DNA from 2 places in the Streptomyces spectabilis genome. Region 2 is predicted to be linked to the other one. Evidence: predicted binding sites of a transcription regulator. Region 2 holds the regulator's gene; the other holds the start of a gene.

The links. The regulator HspR, encoded in region 2, represses chaperone genes until heat shock. The targets are predictions, from matches to a motif close to TTGAGNNNNNNNNNCTCAA.
Region 1: a site for HspR is predicted at 2,819-2,837, ahead of lon (endopeptidase La). Genes of this name have one in related genera too.

Annotation. Positions count from the first base shown of each region.
Region 1 covers NZ_CP023690.1:6,352,963-6,360,120, reverse strand. The annotation lists gene CP982_RS28040 (lysozyme) at 1-272, shown strand, start outside; gene lon (endopeptidase La) at 379-2,796, opposite strand; gene CP982_RS28030 (GNAT family N-acetyltransferase) at 3,012-3,713, shown strand; gene CP982_RS28025 (hypothetical protein) at 4,427-5,110, opposite strand; gene CP982_RS28020 (PadR family transcriptional regulator) at 5,151-5,501, opposite strand; gene CP982_RS28015 (rhomboid-like protein) at 5,896-6,660, opposite strand.
Region 2 covers NZ_CP023690.1:5,180,665-5,187,822, forward strand. The annotation lists gene grpE (nucleotide exchange factor GrpE) at 1-380, shown strand, start outside; gene dnaJ (molecular chaperone DnaJ) at 501-1,688, shown strand; gene CP982_RS22660 (heat shock protein transcriptional repressor HspR) at 1,693-2,148, shown strand; gene CP982_RS22665 (fibronectin type III domain-containing protein) at 2,252-3,037, opposite strand; gene CP982_RS22675 (hypothetical protein) at 3,212-3,718, shown strand; gene CP982_RS22680 (helix-turn-helix transcriptional regulator) at 3,946-4,995, opposite strand; gene CP982_RS22685 (helix-turn-helix transcriptional regulator) at 4,992-6,023, opposite strand; gene CP982_RS22690 (hypothetical protein) at 6,365-6,787, shown strand; gene CP982_RS22695 (helix-turn-helix transcriptional regulator) at 6,784-7,158, opposite strand, start outside.

The sequences.
Region 1 (7,158 bases), 1.2 Mb from region 2:
AGGACTTCCTGAACACCTACCGGGCGCGCACCGGCCGCGACGCCGTGATCTACACGGCCACCACCTGGTGGAAGCAGTGCACCGGCAACTACGGCGGCTTCGGCTCCGCCCACCCCCTGTGGATCGCCCGCTACAACACCAGCCCCGGCGAACTCCCCGCCGGCTGGGGCTTCCACACCATGTGGCAGTACACGTCGTCCGGCCCGATCGTCGGCGACCACAACAAGTTCAACGGCGCCTACGACCGCGTGCAGGCCCTGGCCAACGGCTGACCGGGCCGCCCCGGCAGCACCCTCCGTATCCATGTGCGGCACCCCCCATGTGCGGCAAGGTCCGGGGCCCTCAGGGCCCCGGACCTTCACCGCCCCGCCGCGCCCGTCACGCCGCGGCGGGAACCTTCACCTCGGCCGGTGCGAGGGCCAGTTCGAGCACCTGCCGGACGTCCGTCACCGCGTGCACGTCGAGCTTCTCCAGGACCTCGGCGGGGACGTCGTCCAGGTCCGGCTCGTTCCGCTTCGGGATGATCACCGTGGTGATCCCGGCGCGGTGGGCGGCGAGCAGCTTCTGCTTGACGCCACCGATCGGCAGCACCCGGCCGGTCAGCGACACCTCGCCGGTCATCGCCACGTCCGTGCGCACCTGGCGGCCGCTGAGCAGCGACGCGAGCGCCGTCGTCATCGTGATGCCCGCACTCGGCCCGTCCTTGGGCACCGCGCCCGCCGGGAAGTGGATGTGCGCGCCCCGGTCCTTCAGATCGCCGACGGGCAGCTCCAGCTCCGCGCCGTGGGAGCGCAGGAAGGACAGCGCGATCTGCGCGGACTCCTTCATCACGTCACCCAGCTGTCCGGTGAGCGTGAGCCCGGCCGCGCCCGTCTCCGGGTCGGCGAGCGAGGCCTCGACGAACAACACGTCGCCGCCCGCCCCGGTGACCGCGAGCCCCGTGGCCACGCCGGGCACCGCGGTGCGCCGCTCGGCCGGGTCCTGCGCCGACTCCGGCACGTGGTGCGGCCGCCCGATCAGCTCGCGCAGCGCGTCCGCGCCGACGGTGAACGGCAGCTCGCGCTCGCCCAGCTCGTGCTGCGCCGCGACCTTGCGGAGCAGCCGTGCGATGGAACGCTCCAGATTGCGCACCCCCGCCTCGCGCGTGTACTCACCGGCGAGCCTGCGCAGCGCGCTCTCGTCGACCGTCACCTCGCCCTCGCCGAGCCCGGCCCGGTCGAGCTGGCGCGGAACCAGGTGGTCCCTGCCGATCACGACCTTCTCGTCCTCGGTGTAGCCGTCGAGCCGGACCAGCTCCATGCGGTCGAGCAGGGCCTCGGGGATGGCCTCCAGGACATTGGCCGTGGCCAGGAAGACCACGTCGCTCAGGTCCAGCTCCACTTCCAGGTAGTGGTCGCGGAACGTGTGGTTCTGCGCCGGGTCGAGCACTTCGAGCAGCGCGGCCGCCGGGTCGCCCCGGAAGTCCGAGCCCACCTTGTCGATCTCGTCGAGGAGCACCACCGGGTTCATCGAACCGGCCTCTTTGATGGCCCGCACGATCCGGCCCGGCAGCGCGCCCACGTAGGTGCGCCGGTGCCCTCGGATCTCCGCCTCGTCCCGCACGCCGCCGAGCGCGACCCGCACGAACTTGCGCCCCATCGCGTGCGCCACCGACTCGCCGAGCGAGGTCTTGCCCACGCCGGGCGGCCCGACGAGCGCGAGCACCGCGCCGCCGCGGCGGCCGCCGACCACGCCCATGCCGCGGTCCGAGCGCCGCTTGCGCACCGCCAGGTACTCGGTGATCCGCTCCTTCACGTCCTCCAGGCCCGCGTGCTCGGCGTCGAGGACCTCCTGCGCGCCCTTGATGTCGTACGCGTCCTCGGTCCGCTCGGTCCACGGCAGCTCCAGGACCGTGTCGAGCCAGGTGCGGATCCAGGAGCCCTCGGGAGACTGGTCGCTCGTGCGCTCCAGCTTCTCGACCTCCTTCAGGGCGGCTTCCCGCACGTGCTCGGGCAGGTCCGCGGCCTCCACCCGGGCGCGGTAGTCGTCGGACTCCTCCTCACCCTCCCGGCCATTCAGCTCGCGCAGCTCCTTGCGCACCGCCTCCAGCTGCCGCCGCAGCAGGAACTCGCGCTGCTGCTTGTCCACGCCCTCCTGGACGTCCTTGGCGATCGACTCGGCGACGTCCTGCTCCGCCAGGTGCTCGCGCAGCTGCTCGGTGGCGAGCCTCAACCGGACCGTCGGGTCCTCGGTCTCAAGCAGCTTGACCTTCTGCTCGGTCGTGAGGAACGGCGAGTATCCGGAGTTGTCCGCGAGCGCCGAGACGTCGTCGATCTGCTGCACGCGGTCGACGACCTGCCAGGCCCCGCGCTTCTTCAGCCAGCTCGTGGCCAGCGCCTTGTACTCCTTGACCAGCTCGGCCGTGGCCCCGGGCAGCGGGTCCGGCACGGTCTCCTCGACCTGGGCCCCCTCCACCCACAGGGCGGCGCCGGGGCCGGTGGTGCCCGCACCGATCCGCACCCGGCCGCGACCGCGGATCAGCGCCCCCGGGTCGCCGTCCGAGAGCCGGCCCACCTGCTCGACGGTGCCGAGCACACCGGTGCCCACATACGTCCCGTCGATACGCGGAACAAGCAGCACCTGCGGCTTGCTGCTACTCCCACTGGACCTCGCGGCGGCCTGAGCGGCCTCCACCGCGGCTCGTACGTCGGCGTCGGACAGGTCGAACGGCACCACCATGCCGGGCAGCACGACCTCGTCATCGAGCGGCAGCACGGGCAGAGCGAGCGAGGTGTAAGCCGTGGACTCAGCAGCCATGATCTCCCCTTCGGCATTCAAGTTGAGCTATACCGACTCAATGCTTATGAGCCTTGGATTGTTCCCACGGGTTTGTTCGCTGTGAGCGATCACCTCTGCCCCCACGGAAACGCGGCTCTGTAATCTTCACTTCGCCAGTTCATCCATTACTGGTGAGGGCTGCACCTGCCAATCGGCCATTACACGGCCGTTGGCCGACACGGGGAGGCATTCGGATGGAAGCGACGGGGGCGACGGGGACCGCGGAGGCCCGGGAAGCCGACGAGGCGGTTCGCGCCTGGGTCGACGGCTGGGTCGTCTCTCGCGGAGCGGCTCCGCCGGTGGTGGAGCCCTGGGGCTACACGATCGACGTCGGCCTGGCCAAGCACCCGTCCCGCCACGTCTTCGGCTCGCCCCACGGGGGCGCCCTGGAGGCCGACGTACGCAAGGTCGCCGCGTCCGTGTCGGGTGCGGATGTCTGGCTGAAGGTCTTCGCCGAGCCGTCGCGGGTCACGCCGTGGCTCGGCCCGGAGTGGTGGGTCGATCCGGAGGAGGGCTACTTGATGACGGTGACCCTGACCCCGGCGCCCCCGCAGCACCTGGTGGCACCGGAGGGTTACCGGCTGCGCACTTGGATGCGGGGTGGTGTCGTGCGAACGATGGTGACCGCCGCCGACGGCTCCTGGGCGGCGCGCGGCCAGATGGCACCGACGGGCCGCACCGCGGTCGCCGACCAGATCGAGACCTCCCCGGCGCACCGCCGCCGCGGCCTGGGCAGCCTCGTCATGCACACGCTTCAGACTGCCGCGGCCGAGCAAGGCTGCGAGATCGGCGTCCTGGCGGGGACCGTGGAGGGGCGCGCCTTGTACGAGTCGCTCGGTTGGCAGGTGGTGGCACCACTGACGAGCGCCCGCCGGAAGGGTCCGGACGAGTCCTGAGCGGTGGCTGGTTAGTCGACGGCCGGGCTTGACCGGCTATGTGGTGTGGCGGCGGTTGGGTAGTGGGTGTGGTGATTGCTCGGGCTTGGCTGGTGGTCGCGTGTGGTGATTGGTCCTGCTTGGCGCCTGGTCTTACTAGGTGAGTGGCCGCGTGTGGCGGCTGGTCCCGCTTGGTGAGTGGCCGTGCCTGGCGACTGGTCCCGTGTGCCGGCTGGTCGCTCGTGGTGACTGGTCGCTCGTGGTGGTTGATTGCTTTTGGTGCTGCTTGCCGCCAACGCCTTGGTGGTTGCCTGCTGCGTCGGCCGCGAGTTGGCAGGTCGGCCGTGGTCCGCAGCGTCGGTGGCTGCCGCTGGGGCAGTGGCCGTCCCGCTGTGTCGGCAGTCGCCGTCCGGGCAGCCACTGTCCCGCTATGTCCGCAGCCGACGCCAACTCAGCCGTCGTCCCGGTGCATGGGCAGTGGCCCTCAAGGCAGCCACTGTCCCGGTGCGTCGGCAGTTGCCACTGGTTCAGGCACGGCCCCGCCGTGTCAGTAGTCGCCGCCAAGTCAGCCACAGTCCGGCTGCGTGGGCAGGTGTATGCCGCCGTGGGCGGTGCCTGCCGCTACAGGCGCTGGCTGTCACCGCAGGCTGTGCCTGCCCCCGGGGCGAAGCCTGGTTTCTCGGCCAGCGCCCACGGCGCAACGCCCTCGCTTCCCCGGGCGCCAGCCCGTCCCCTCACCCCTTCGAGGGCCCTCCCCTTCTCGCTCGGAAGTCCTTGACGGCGTACGGCAGGCCGGGCACGAGGAACAGCAGCGTGCCCCACAGCGGCAGGCGGAAGAGTGGGTCGTCGCCTATGAGCCAGCCGGTGAACTCAGCTACGGGCAGCGCGGCGACGCCAAGGAGCATCCAGCGTCTGAAGCCGAGGTTCCCTCGCCGCATTCCCCAGGTGACGGCGCCTATTGCCAGCGCCCCGTAGAAGGCGATGCGGGGCGCCTCTATCTCCAGGGTCAGGGTCCGGTCGAGGAGATGGGTGAGCAGCAACAGGGAGCCGACCACGAAGGGGATCAGCGCCGCCATGCGCAGGACGCGCAGCGGCAGGGGCGTGTGTGCGCGGGCCCAGGCGGCGGCGAACGCCTTCACGTCGGCCCCGACCACGTCCTGCGGGGTGCGGCCCGCGGCGGCGGCTTCCTCCAGGTGGCCGGAGAGCTCGTCGAGCATCTCGCGCAGGGAGGCGTCGTCGATCCCGCGGTACTCCCAGTTGCTCCGGCAGACGGCGAGGGCGCGCTCGCGGGTGAGCCCGGTGTCGGGTGCGGCCTTGCCCGGCGGGTCGTGGTCCGGTGTTCGAGCAGCCGACGCGGCCGCCCCCGCTCCCGTCCTCGCCTCGCCGATCGCCGTCGCGCTCGTCGTCTCGTACGTCATGTGCCGTCTCCCCCGATTGGTGCCGTGTCGTGCGCCCCGGTCAGGTCCCCAAGGTGCTGGAGACCGCGCCCGTGAAGGCGGTCCAGGTGGTGCGGCCGCTTGCCAGCTCGGCCGCGCCCGCCTCGGTCAGGCGGTAGTACTTGCGCGGCGCCCCGCCCGCGGCGGACGGAGCGCGATAGGAGTCGACCAGGCCCGCCCGCTCCATACGTGCGAGCAAGGGATAGATACTCCCCTCGCTCACCAGGTCGAGGCCGCTCTCGGTCAGGGCTTCCACGAACTCATAGCCATACCGAGGCCGCTCCGCGATGAGCGCGAGCAGACACAGGTCGAGCACCCCGCGCAGCAGCTGGCTACGGCGCTGGTCGTGCGACGCGGACAGCTCCTTTGTCATGCGGTACAAGATAGTCGCCCATTGCCTTGCGGCGCAAGAGTCTTGCGAGAATCAATCCCCGACGCTTCCGCAAGGTCCGCCGACATCCGCCCGATCCACCCGGAGGCCGCGCGGCGTGGCGCGACCCGCCCTGCCACACGACTGCGCTACTGCGCTACTGCACGACCCCACGGCGCGAGCCCGCGCCGCCCGCACCGACCAAAGCCCCAGCTCAAGCCAAGGCCACACCAAGACCCGAGCCGACGCCGAAGCCGAAGGCGGCACCAGAGCCAAGGCCGGAGCCAGCCCAGGAGCCAAGCCACGAGCCAGGGCCCGCCCCCAAGCCAACCCCGACGTCAGCACCCACGCTCCCGCCGAGCCCAGACCGACCGACGCGCCGAGCCCCCCGCCCCGCCTAAGCCACCCCGCCCCGCCCCTGCGGGCTCCGCAGCAGCGGCCACGTAGCCACACCCACGGCGAGGGCGAGCAGATGCCCCCAGTTCGTCATCGGGTCGGTGAACGCGATGAGGTCCTCGACGAGCATCCAGCCGAAGCCCGCCAGAACCACCCAGCGCAGCCACGGCCCGAGGACGCCCGCAAGCGCGCCGACGCTCGCGGCGACGCCGAAGCTGATGCCGTAGTCGAGCCGGTGCAGAGACGTGCCGGGCAGGTGGCCGACGAGGACGGAGAGCCCCACCGGGATCTCCGTGGCGAGGGTCGCGACGACGTGCCCGAGCACGAAGACGCCCGCGGCGCGCAGCGCGCCCACGCGCCGTTCGAGCGCGGTGAGGACGAACAGGAACCCGATGGCGTACGGCGACGTGATGCCGCCCGCGATCCACAGCGCGCTGGCGAGGAGGACGAACACGGGCCGGTCCGCGAGGTGGGCGACGTCCGTGCTCGAACCCTGGTGCATCGAGGAGATCACCGACGGGTCGGCGTGCTCGGCGACCAGCGAGGTGACGAGGAGGACGACCGCGTATCCGAAGGTGAAGGGCGTCCCGGTCGGAGTCGGCAGCAGCCGCCAGGGTCGCAGCCGGCGGAGCCCGGACCACGCCGCGGCACCGGGAGAAACGGGCCCTGCGGGAACGGCGGACGCCGGGACGGAGGCGGAAGCCTGCCCGCCCCCCGTCGCAGCCGGACCGACTGCCGCGGCCGGGCCACCCCCGTCCGACCCCAACCCCGAACTGGATTCCGAGCCCAAGCCCGAACCCGAACCGGCCCCGGAGCCGGAAGCCCCCTCAAACCCATCCACGGCACCCGCGGCCCCCACGGGGGACCCGACCAGCACCACCCGCCGCTGCCGCGGCACCGCGTCCAGCACGCCCTCGCGGGATATCCCGTCCAGCACGTCTCCGCTGCCGACCGCCCCGGGCTCACCCTGACCGGAAGCCTCGTCGGCCTCCCCGCCGGAACCCGCAGAAGCGCCCCCATCAGTACCCATAGAGGCGCCCACGCCTGAAATGGTCCGGTTCACGCTGAGGCGCTCCCTCCGTCAAGGAACTTCACCAGGAACTTCGCTAGGAACTTCCTACGCGACTGCATCACAAATCGATCACGTTCGCTACATCACGAATGGATCACGTTCACGCTTCACCGATCGTTCCCCTGCTGTCTATGACCGACGCCACGTGGGACGCGATTCACAGGAACTCACAGCAACCCGCGCTCATTCCTC
Region 2 (7,158 bases):
CCGAATCGCTCGAGACCGTCGTCGCCAAGATGGGCCTCCAGCAGTTCGGCAAGGAGGGCGAGCCCTTCGACCCGACGATCCACGAGGCCCTGATGCACAGCTACGCACCGGACGTCACGGAGACGACGTGCGTCGCGATCCTCCAGCCGGGGTATCGCATCGGCGAGCGCGTCATCCGTCCCGCCCGCGTGGCGGTGGCGGAGCCCCAGCCCGGCGCGCAGACGGTGAAGCCGGAATCGGCGGACGAGACCGGCGGCGAGGGCGACGAGCCCGTGCGGCCGGACGCCGCGGAGCAGGCCGAGGCCGAGGACACGGGCAAGAGCGCCGACAAGGCCGACCAGGCCGAGAGCAAGGAAAACGGTGGCCCGGACAAGGGCTGACGTTGACACGGACGGCGACGTCGACCGCGGCCGGGCCCTCCGCGACCATCATGGTCGCGGACCCGGCGCCGCGGTCGGCGTCGGCGTCGACCTGACGACGAGGAAGGAGGGACGTCGGGGATGAGCACCAAGGACTTCATCGAGAAGGACTACTACAAGGTCCTCGGCGTCCCCAAGGACGCCACCGAAGCCGAGATCAAGAAGGCGTACCGGAAGCTCGCCCGCGAGAACCACCCGGACGCCAACAAGGGCAACGCGAAGGCCGAGGAGCGCTTCAAGGAGATCTCCGAGGCGAACGACGTCCTCGGCGACCCCAAGAAGCGCAAGGAGTACGACGAGGCCCGCGCGCTCTTCGGCAACGGCGGATTCAGGCCAGGCCCCGGAGCGGGCGGCGGCACGTTCAACTTCGACCTGGGCGACCTCTTCGGAGGCGGCGCCCCGGGCGGCGGTGGAGCGGGTGCCGGCGGCTTCGGCGGCGGCCTCGGTGACGTCTTCGGGGGCTTGTTCAACCGCGGTGGCGCGGGCACGGGGACGCGCACGCAGCCGCGCCGGGGCCAGGACGTCGAGTCCGAGGTCACGCTGAGCTTCACGGAGGCGGTGGAGGGCGCGACGGTTCCGCTGCGCATGTCCTCCCAGGCCGCCTGCAAGGCGTGCTCGGGCACCGGCGACAAGAACGGCACGCCGCGCGTGTGCCCCACCTGTGTGGGCACGGGCCAGGTCTCCCGGGGCGGCGGTGGCGGGTTCTCCCTCACCGACCCCTGTGTGGACTGCAAGGGCCGCGGCCTGATCGCCGAGACGCCCTGCGAGGTGTGCCACGGCAGCGGCCGCGCGAAGTCGTCGCGGACGATGCAGGTGCGCATCCCGGCGGGCGTCAGCGACGGCCAGCGGATCCGCCTGCGCGGCAAGGGCGCGCCCGGTGAGCGCGGCGGCCCCGCGGGCGACCTGTACGTGGTCGTGCACGTGGACGCCCACCCGGTCTTCGGCCGCAGGGGCGAGAACCTCACGGTGACGGTCCCGGTGACCCTCACCGAGGCCGCGCTCGGCGGCGAGGTGCGGGTGCCCACGCTCGGCGGCGTGCCCGTCACCCTGAAGCTGCCCCCCGGCACGCCGAACGGCCGCACCATGCGGGTGCGCGGCAAGGGCCCCGCCCGCAAGGACGGCACGCCCGGCGACCTGCTCGTCACGGTGGAGGTGTCCGTACCGACGACACTGTCCCCCGCGGCGAAGGAAGCCCTGGAGGGGTACCGCAAGGCGACTGCGGATCTCGATCCGCGGGCAGAACTGTTCAAGGCCGCGAAGGGAGCGTGACCTCATGGAGCGGGACGGCCGCCGACGCAACCCGTATCAACTGACGGACGAGACCCCGGTGTACGTCATCTCGGTGGCGGCCCAGCTCTCCGGTCTCCATCCCCAGACCCTGCGGCAGTACGACCGCCTGGGCCTGGTCTCGCCCGACCGCACCGCGGGCCGGGGCCGGCGGTACTCCGCCCGGGACATCGAGCTGCTCCGCACCGTGCAGCAGCTCTCCCAGGAGGAGGGCATCAACCTCGCGGGCATCAAGCGCATCATCGAGCTGGAGAACCAGGTCGCCGCGCTCCAGTCCCGGGTCGCCGAGCTGTCGGCGGCGGTCGAGGGCGCGGCGGTCGCGATGCAGCAGCGCGAGGCCCAGGTCCACGCCTCCTACCGCCGCGACCTGGTGCCGTACCAGGACGTGCAGCAGGCGAGCGCGCTCGTGGTGTGGCGGCCCAAGAGGTCGCCTGAGCAGTAGCAGTAGCCCGCCGGAATCCGGCACTTGAGGCCGGGCGGCCCGCGTACGAACGACTCGTGCGCGGGCCGCCCGGCCTTCGTCGTGCCGGAGCGCGGCGGGCGGCTCAGCCGTCCCCGAAGGTCGGCGACGGCGCCGGGGTCGTGGGCGGGGACGTGGGCGGCTGCGTCGGCCCCGGCGACTGCGTGGGCGGCCGGGTCGGCTCCGGCGGGCGGCTGGTGGTGGCCGCCTCGGAGGCGTTGCCCGCGGCGTCGACCGCCTTCACCCAGTAGACGTACGGCCGGTCCGGGGCCGGGGCCCCGGTGTCGCGGAACGAGGTGGTCGTGGACGTGCCGATCTTCTTCAGGGGCCCCTGCGGGGACGTGGAGCGATAGACCGTGTACGCCACGGCGTCGGTGCCGTCGCGCCAGGCCAGGGCGGTGCCGGGCCCGTCGTCGGACGGGACGACGGCGAGGTTCGCGGGCGGCAGCGGCGCGATGGTGTCCCGGGCCGCCCGCGCGGCCGCGGAGTACGGCGAGGCCTTGCCCGCGGAGCCGACCGCCTTGACCTTGTAGGTGTACGGCACGTCGGGCACGACCCGCCCGTCGGTGTACTTCGGCGCCGTCACCGAGCCGACGCGCGTGAAGGCGCCGTCGCCCTCGGCCCGGTACACGTCGTACTTCCTGGCGCCCGAAGAGGCCGTCCAGGTCACGGTGTTGGCGTTCGTGCCGGAGACGGCCCGCGGCTTCTCCGGGACCTTCGGCGCCGAGCCCGACGCGGGGGCGGCGGTGGCACCGGCGGGTCCGGAATCGAGCGCGGCGCCGAGGCCGAGGCCCGCGGCGAGCACGGCGGCGGCCGCAGCCGACGGGACGGCGAACGTGCGGAGACGGGATCTCCGCGAGGGGTGAGACACGGCTGGCAGTCCCTTTCGGAAGTGACGGGAGGCGCAGGCGTGGGGGGAGAAGCTGCTGGTCCGTGGGGGACTGCGCACTCTAGCGAGCGGACGGACGGGAACGGTAGACGGCGCGTCGCGCTCCTATAGTTGGCAGGCTGTCGTGATTTCTTCCGCGGGAAAGCTGGATTCTCCATGGCCATGGTGGGGCTGTTCTGGATCGCCGAGGGCGATGTGTACGTGGGCTCGAAGCCGTCCGGGCTCGCTCCCGGGGTCCGGCTCACACCCGAGGGGGTGGCCGGGCTCGGGCATCCGCAGTCCGGCCTGTGGCTGTGGGACGACGTACGGGCGCTGACCGTCGAGGACGTTCCCGTGAAGTCGCTGAAGCGGCAGGTCGGGATGGTGGTCGACATGGCGCTCACGGTCGGCCTCGGCGGCGGTGAGGACGCGCCGTCGATGACCGTGTGCGTGGAGACCGCCGACGTGGAGGTCGAGTTGACCGCGTACGTGGCGGCGGCGTACGGCTACTCCCAGAAGGAGTACGACCTCTCCCGCGCCGTGCTCGCCCGCCTCACGGAGGGCGCCGCCACGCTGCTGACCACGCTGTCGGCGATGGCCGAGTGGGGGCGCTCGCACGAGGGCGGCACGCCCCGCAAGGAGCTGCGCGAGCGGCTGCTGCGGGAGTGGGCGGGAGAGGCCTAGGCCCCCGCCGCGTCCGCTGTCCGCGCGGGGCGTGGCTGCCCCGGCCCGCCGTGGAACGAGGCGGGCCGGAGCGCCTTAGGGAAGCGCGACTCCGCGGGGGGAGACCACAACAGAGCCGCTGCGCTCATCACGATGCAGTGCCGTGCCCACTCTCCGCTACCGTCAACTTGTTGCGGTGCAAGGGGCGGAGGCGGGGGCAAGTGGCCGCAATTCGGGACCTTCGTGATTCAGCGGGTGCGCTCGGGGCCGCCCGGGCCGCCGGGGCTCAGCAGCCCCGACTGCCCGATGAGATAGCCGAGTTGGGTGCGGCCCGTGCTGCCGAGGACCTGGGCGAGCTTGGCGATGTGGACGCGTACGGTACGCACGTTCATGCCGAGGCGTTCGGCGATGTCCGCGTCGGTGAGGCCCTCGGTGAGCAGTTCGGCGATGGCGCGCTGGCGGGCGGTGACCCCGCCGCGCGCGGGCTGCGGCGCCGGGTGCGGGAACAGCGGCGTCGCCAGCTGCCACAGGCGGTCGAAGAGCGTGGCCAGGCAGCCGACCAGGGCGGGCACGCGGATCTCCAGGGCCAGGGCGCAGTCCCGGTCGGCGGGCAGGAAGGCGACCGTGCGGTCGAAGACGACCAGCTGCGCGGTGACCTCGCTCAGCGTGCGGACCTCCACGTCGCCGTCCAACCGCTCGAAGTGGGCGATCAGGGGGAAGGCGTGCCGGGTCGTGTGCTGGTACAGGGTGCGCATGCGGCAGCCGCGGGACAGCAGCGGCTGCTCGCGCGGCGGCGCGGGGCCCAGGTCCCAGATGCGGTGGAACCCGCCCGGCTGGACGGTCAGGACCTCGTCGGAGCAGGCGGCCACGGCCTCGCAGATGGCGTCGCTGATGCGGGGCAGGCCCCTGAGCACGGCGATCGCGGGCGGCCGGGGCGCGGCGTCACCGTCCGGCGGCGCGGCCGCGGCGGCCCGCGGCGCGGCCTGCCTGGCCAGGGCCAGGAACGGCTTCAGGGCGGCGGTCAGCTCCGCCTCGCGGCGCCGCTCGTGCGCCACGTCCTCCTCGATGCCGCGCAGCAGCCGCAGCAGGGCGTGCGAGGGCGCGCTGGGCAGCAGCCACGCCATGTCGTCGAGGTCGGGGTGGAGCAGGCCGAAGTCGACGAGGCAGGGCGCGTCCTCGGCCTCCCGGGCGCGGACGCGGCCCTCGCTGAGGGCCCGGCCGTAGAGCGCGGCGCCCGCGGCGCACGGCGCGTCGGCCCCGTGCGGCCGGTGCGGCCCCCCGCCGCCCGCGACGCTCACCGGGCGGGTGGGAAGCGCCGTGGGGAAGGGCCTTCGAGCATCCCCGACCGGCTGATGAGGAAGCCGAGTTGGGTGCGGCTGGTGCTGCCGAGCGCCTGGGCCACCTTGGCGATGTGGACGCGTACGGTACGCACGTTCATGCCGGTGCGGCCCGCGATGTCCGTGTCGGTGAGGCCCTCGGTGAGCAGGCGCGCGATCTCCAGCTGCACCGGTGAGACGGCCTGGTCGGGCAGCGGCGGGGTGTCCTCCCGGTACAGCGGCCGGGCGAGCCGCCAGAGGATGTCGAAGGCGCTCGCGACGTACGAGATGAGGGCGGGCGAGCGCACCTCGAAGGCGATCTCGCCGTGCTCGTCCGCCGGCAGGAACGCCACGCGCCGGTCCAGGACGATGAGGCAGGGCGGGAGTTCGTCGAGCGTGCGGGCCTCGCCGTCGACGGCGGGCCCCAGCGGGTGCGTCAGGGGCGGCGGCGCGCAGGCGAGCGGCGCCCTGGCCAGGGTGCGCGGCTGCCCGCCGCGCGCGACGAACTCGGCGATGCGCCAGGGCTCGTCGTGGGGCAGGAGCCGCGGCCGGGGGCGGCTCGGCTGGATCGTGAGCAGCTCCTCGCGGGCGTCGGCGAGGGCTTGGCGCACGGCCGTCCTGATCCGCGGCACGCCCTTGAGGACGGTGAGGTGCGCCGCCGCCGAGTCCGGGTCCGGCACCGGCTCCGCGCGGATGAACGGCTCGAACGCGGTGGCGAGCCGGGCGGCCAGGGCCCGGTGCCGGGCCACGCGCCGCTCGATGTCCGCCAGGAGCCGGGGCAGGGCGACGGCGGGCGCCGCGGGCAGCAGCCAGCCGCGCTCGCCCGCCGGGTCCGCGCGCAGCAGGCCGAAGGGGCGCAGACAGTCGGCGTGGGGCGCGTCGGCTGCGACGCGGCCGTCGCGCAGGGCGCGCGCGTACAAATCCCGCGCCTGCTCGCAGAGGACGTCGTGGCCGTGCGGCGGGTGGGCCGTGCGGCCCGTGTCCGTCTCGCGCATCGCTCCGTCCGGCACGGCGCTCCCCTTGCTCCTCCCGTCCGGTGCGCGCATCGGGTGCGCGGATCGGCCATCGCGTGCGCATGAGGCGCGGCACGTAAGTGACCATTGTTGCCAACGCGGCAACTGCCTTCAATGGTGGGGCTATTCCCTGCAATCCGCACGCACCTATTCAGACATCGACGTATGCCCCGGGCGGAGCGGCCGCGGGCGGGCCCTTGGGCTTATGGTGCAGGGAACGCGCGCGCGGACCCGCGTGCGCGCGCGGGGAAGCGGCACAGGGGGCAGGGGCGGGGGGATCGGCGGCGTGCGCGACCCGAACGCCCTGAACGGCCCTTGGACGGTGAGGTGATGGCGACATGGAGGCAGCCGGGGTACGGACGCCCGCCGAGCCCTCCGGCCGGGACGCGCCGGTGCCGGGGCGCGGCACCGCGTCGCGCGCGCCCGACCGCCACGCGGCCGTCGTGCACGCGATCGCCGACGACCTCAACGGCCGCGGCTACCCGGTGACCTGGGTCGTCGACAGACAGCTCCTCGCCGGTGACTTCCCGCTCCAGGTGGTGGCGAAGGTCTCCGTGGTGCGGGTCCTGAACATCGCCCTCGACGTCCGGGGCGACGGCGCCGCGCCCGCCGTGGTGTGGCGGGTGAGCATGGGGCGCCCGTCGTCGGTGCGGTGGGAGCAGTCGGCGGTGCTCGACCTGGGCGCCGAAGGCCTGGACGGGGAGCGCGTGGTGCGCGAGGCGCTGCGGTCGGTGGGCCTGCCGCTTCAGCGGGCCATCTAGGGCTGCTCGAGGGCCGGTCGAGGGCCGGTCCGCGACCGGTCGCCGAGGATGCCGGACTGGCCGATGAGATAGCCGAGCTGGGCCCGGCTCTGGCTGTTCAGGACGGCCGAGAGCTTGGCGATGTGCACGCGGGCCGTCCGTACGTTCATCCCGAGCCGGGTGGCGATCTCGGTGTCGGTGAGGCCCTCGGTGAGGAGCTCGGCGATGGCGAGCTGGCGGGGGGTGATGCCCTGCCGGGGCGGCGGCGGGGCGGTGTCCGGCCACATCGGGGTGGCCAGCTGCCACAGCAGCTTGAAGGTGGTCACCAGGTAGGAGATGACGGCGGGCTGGTGTATCTCCAGGGCCACGTCACGGCTCTCGCCCGCCGGGAT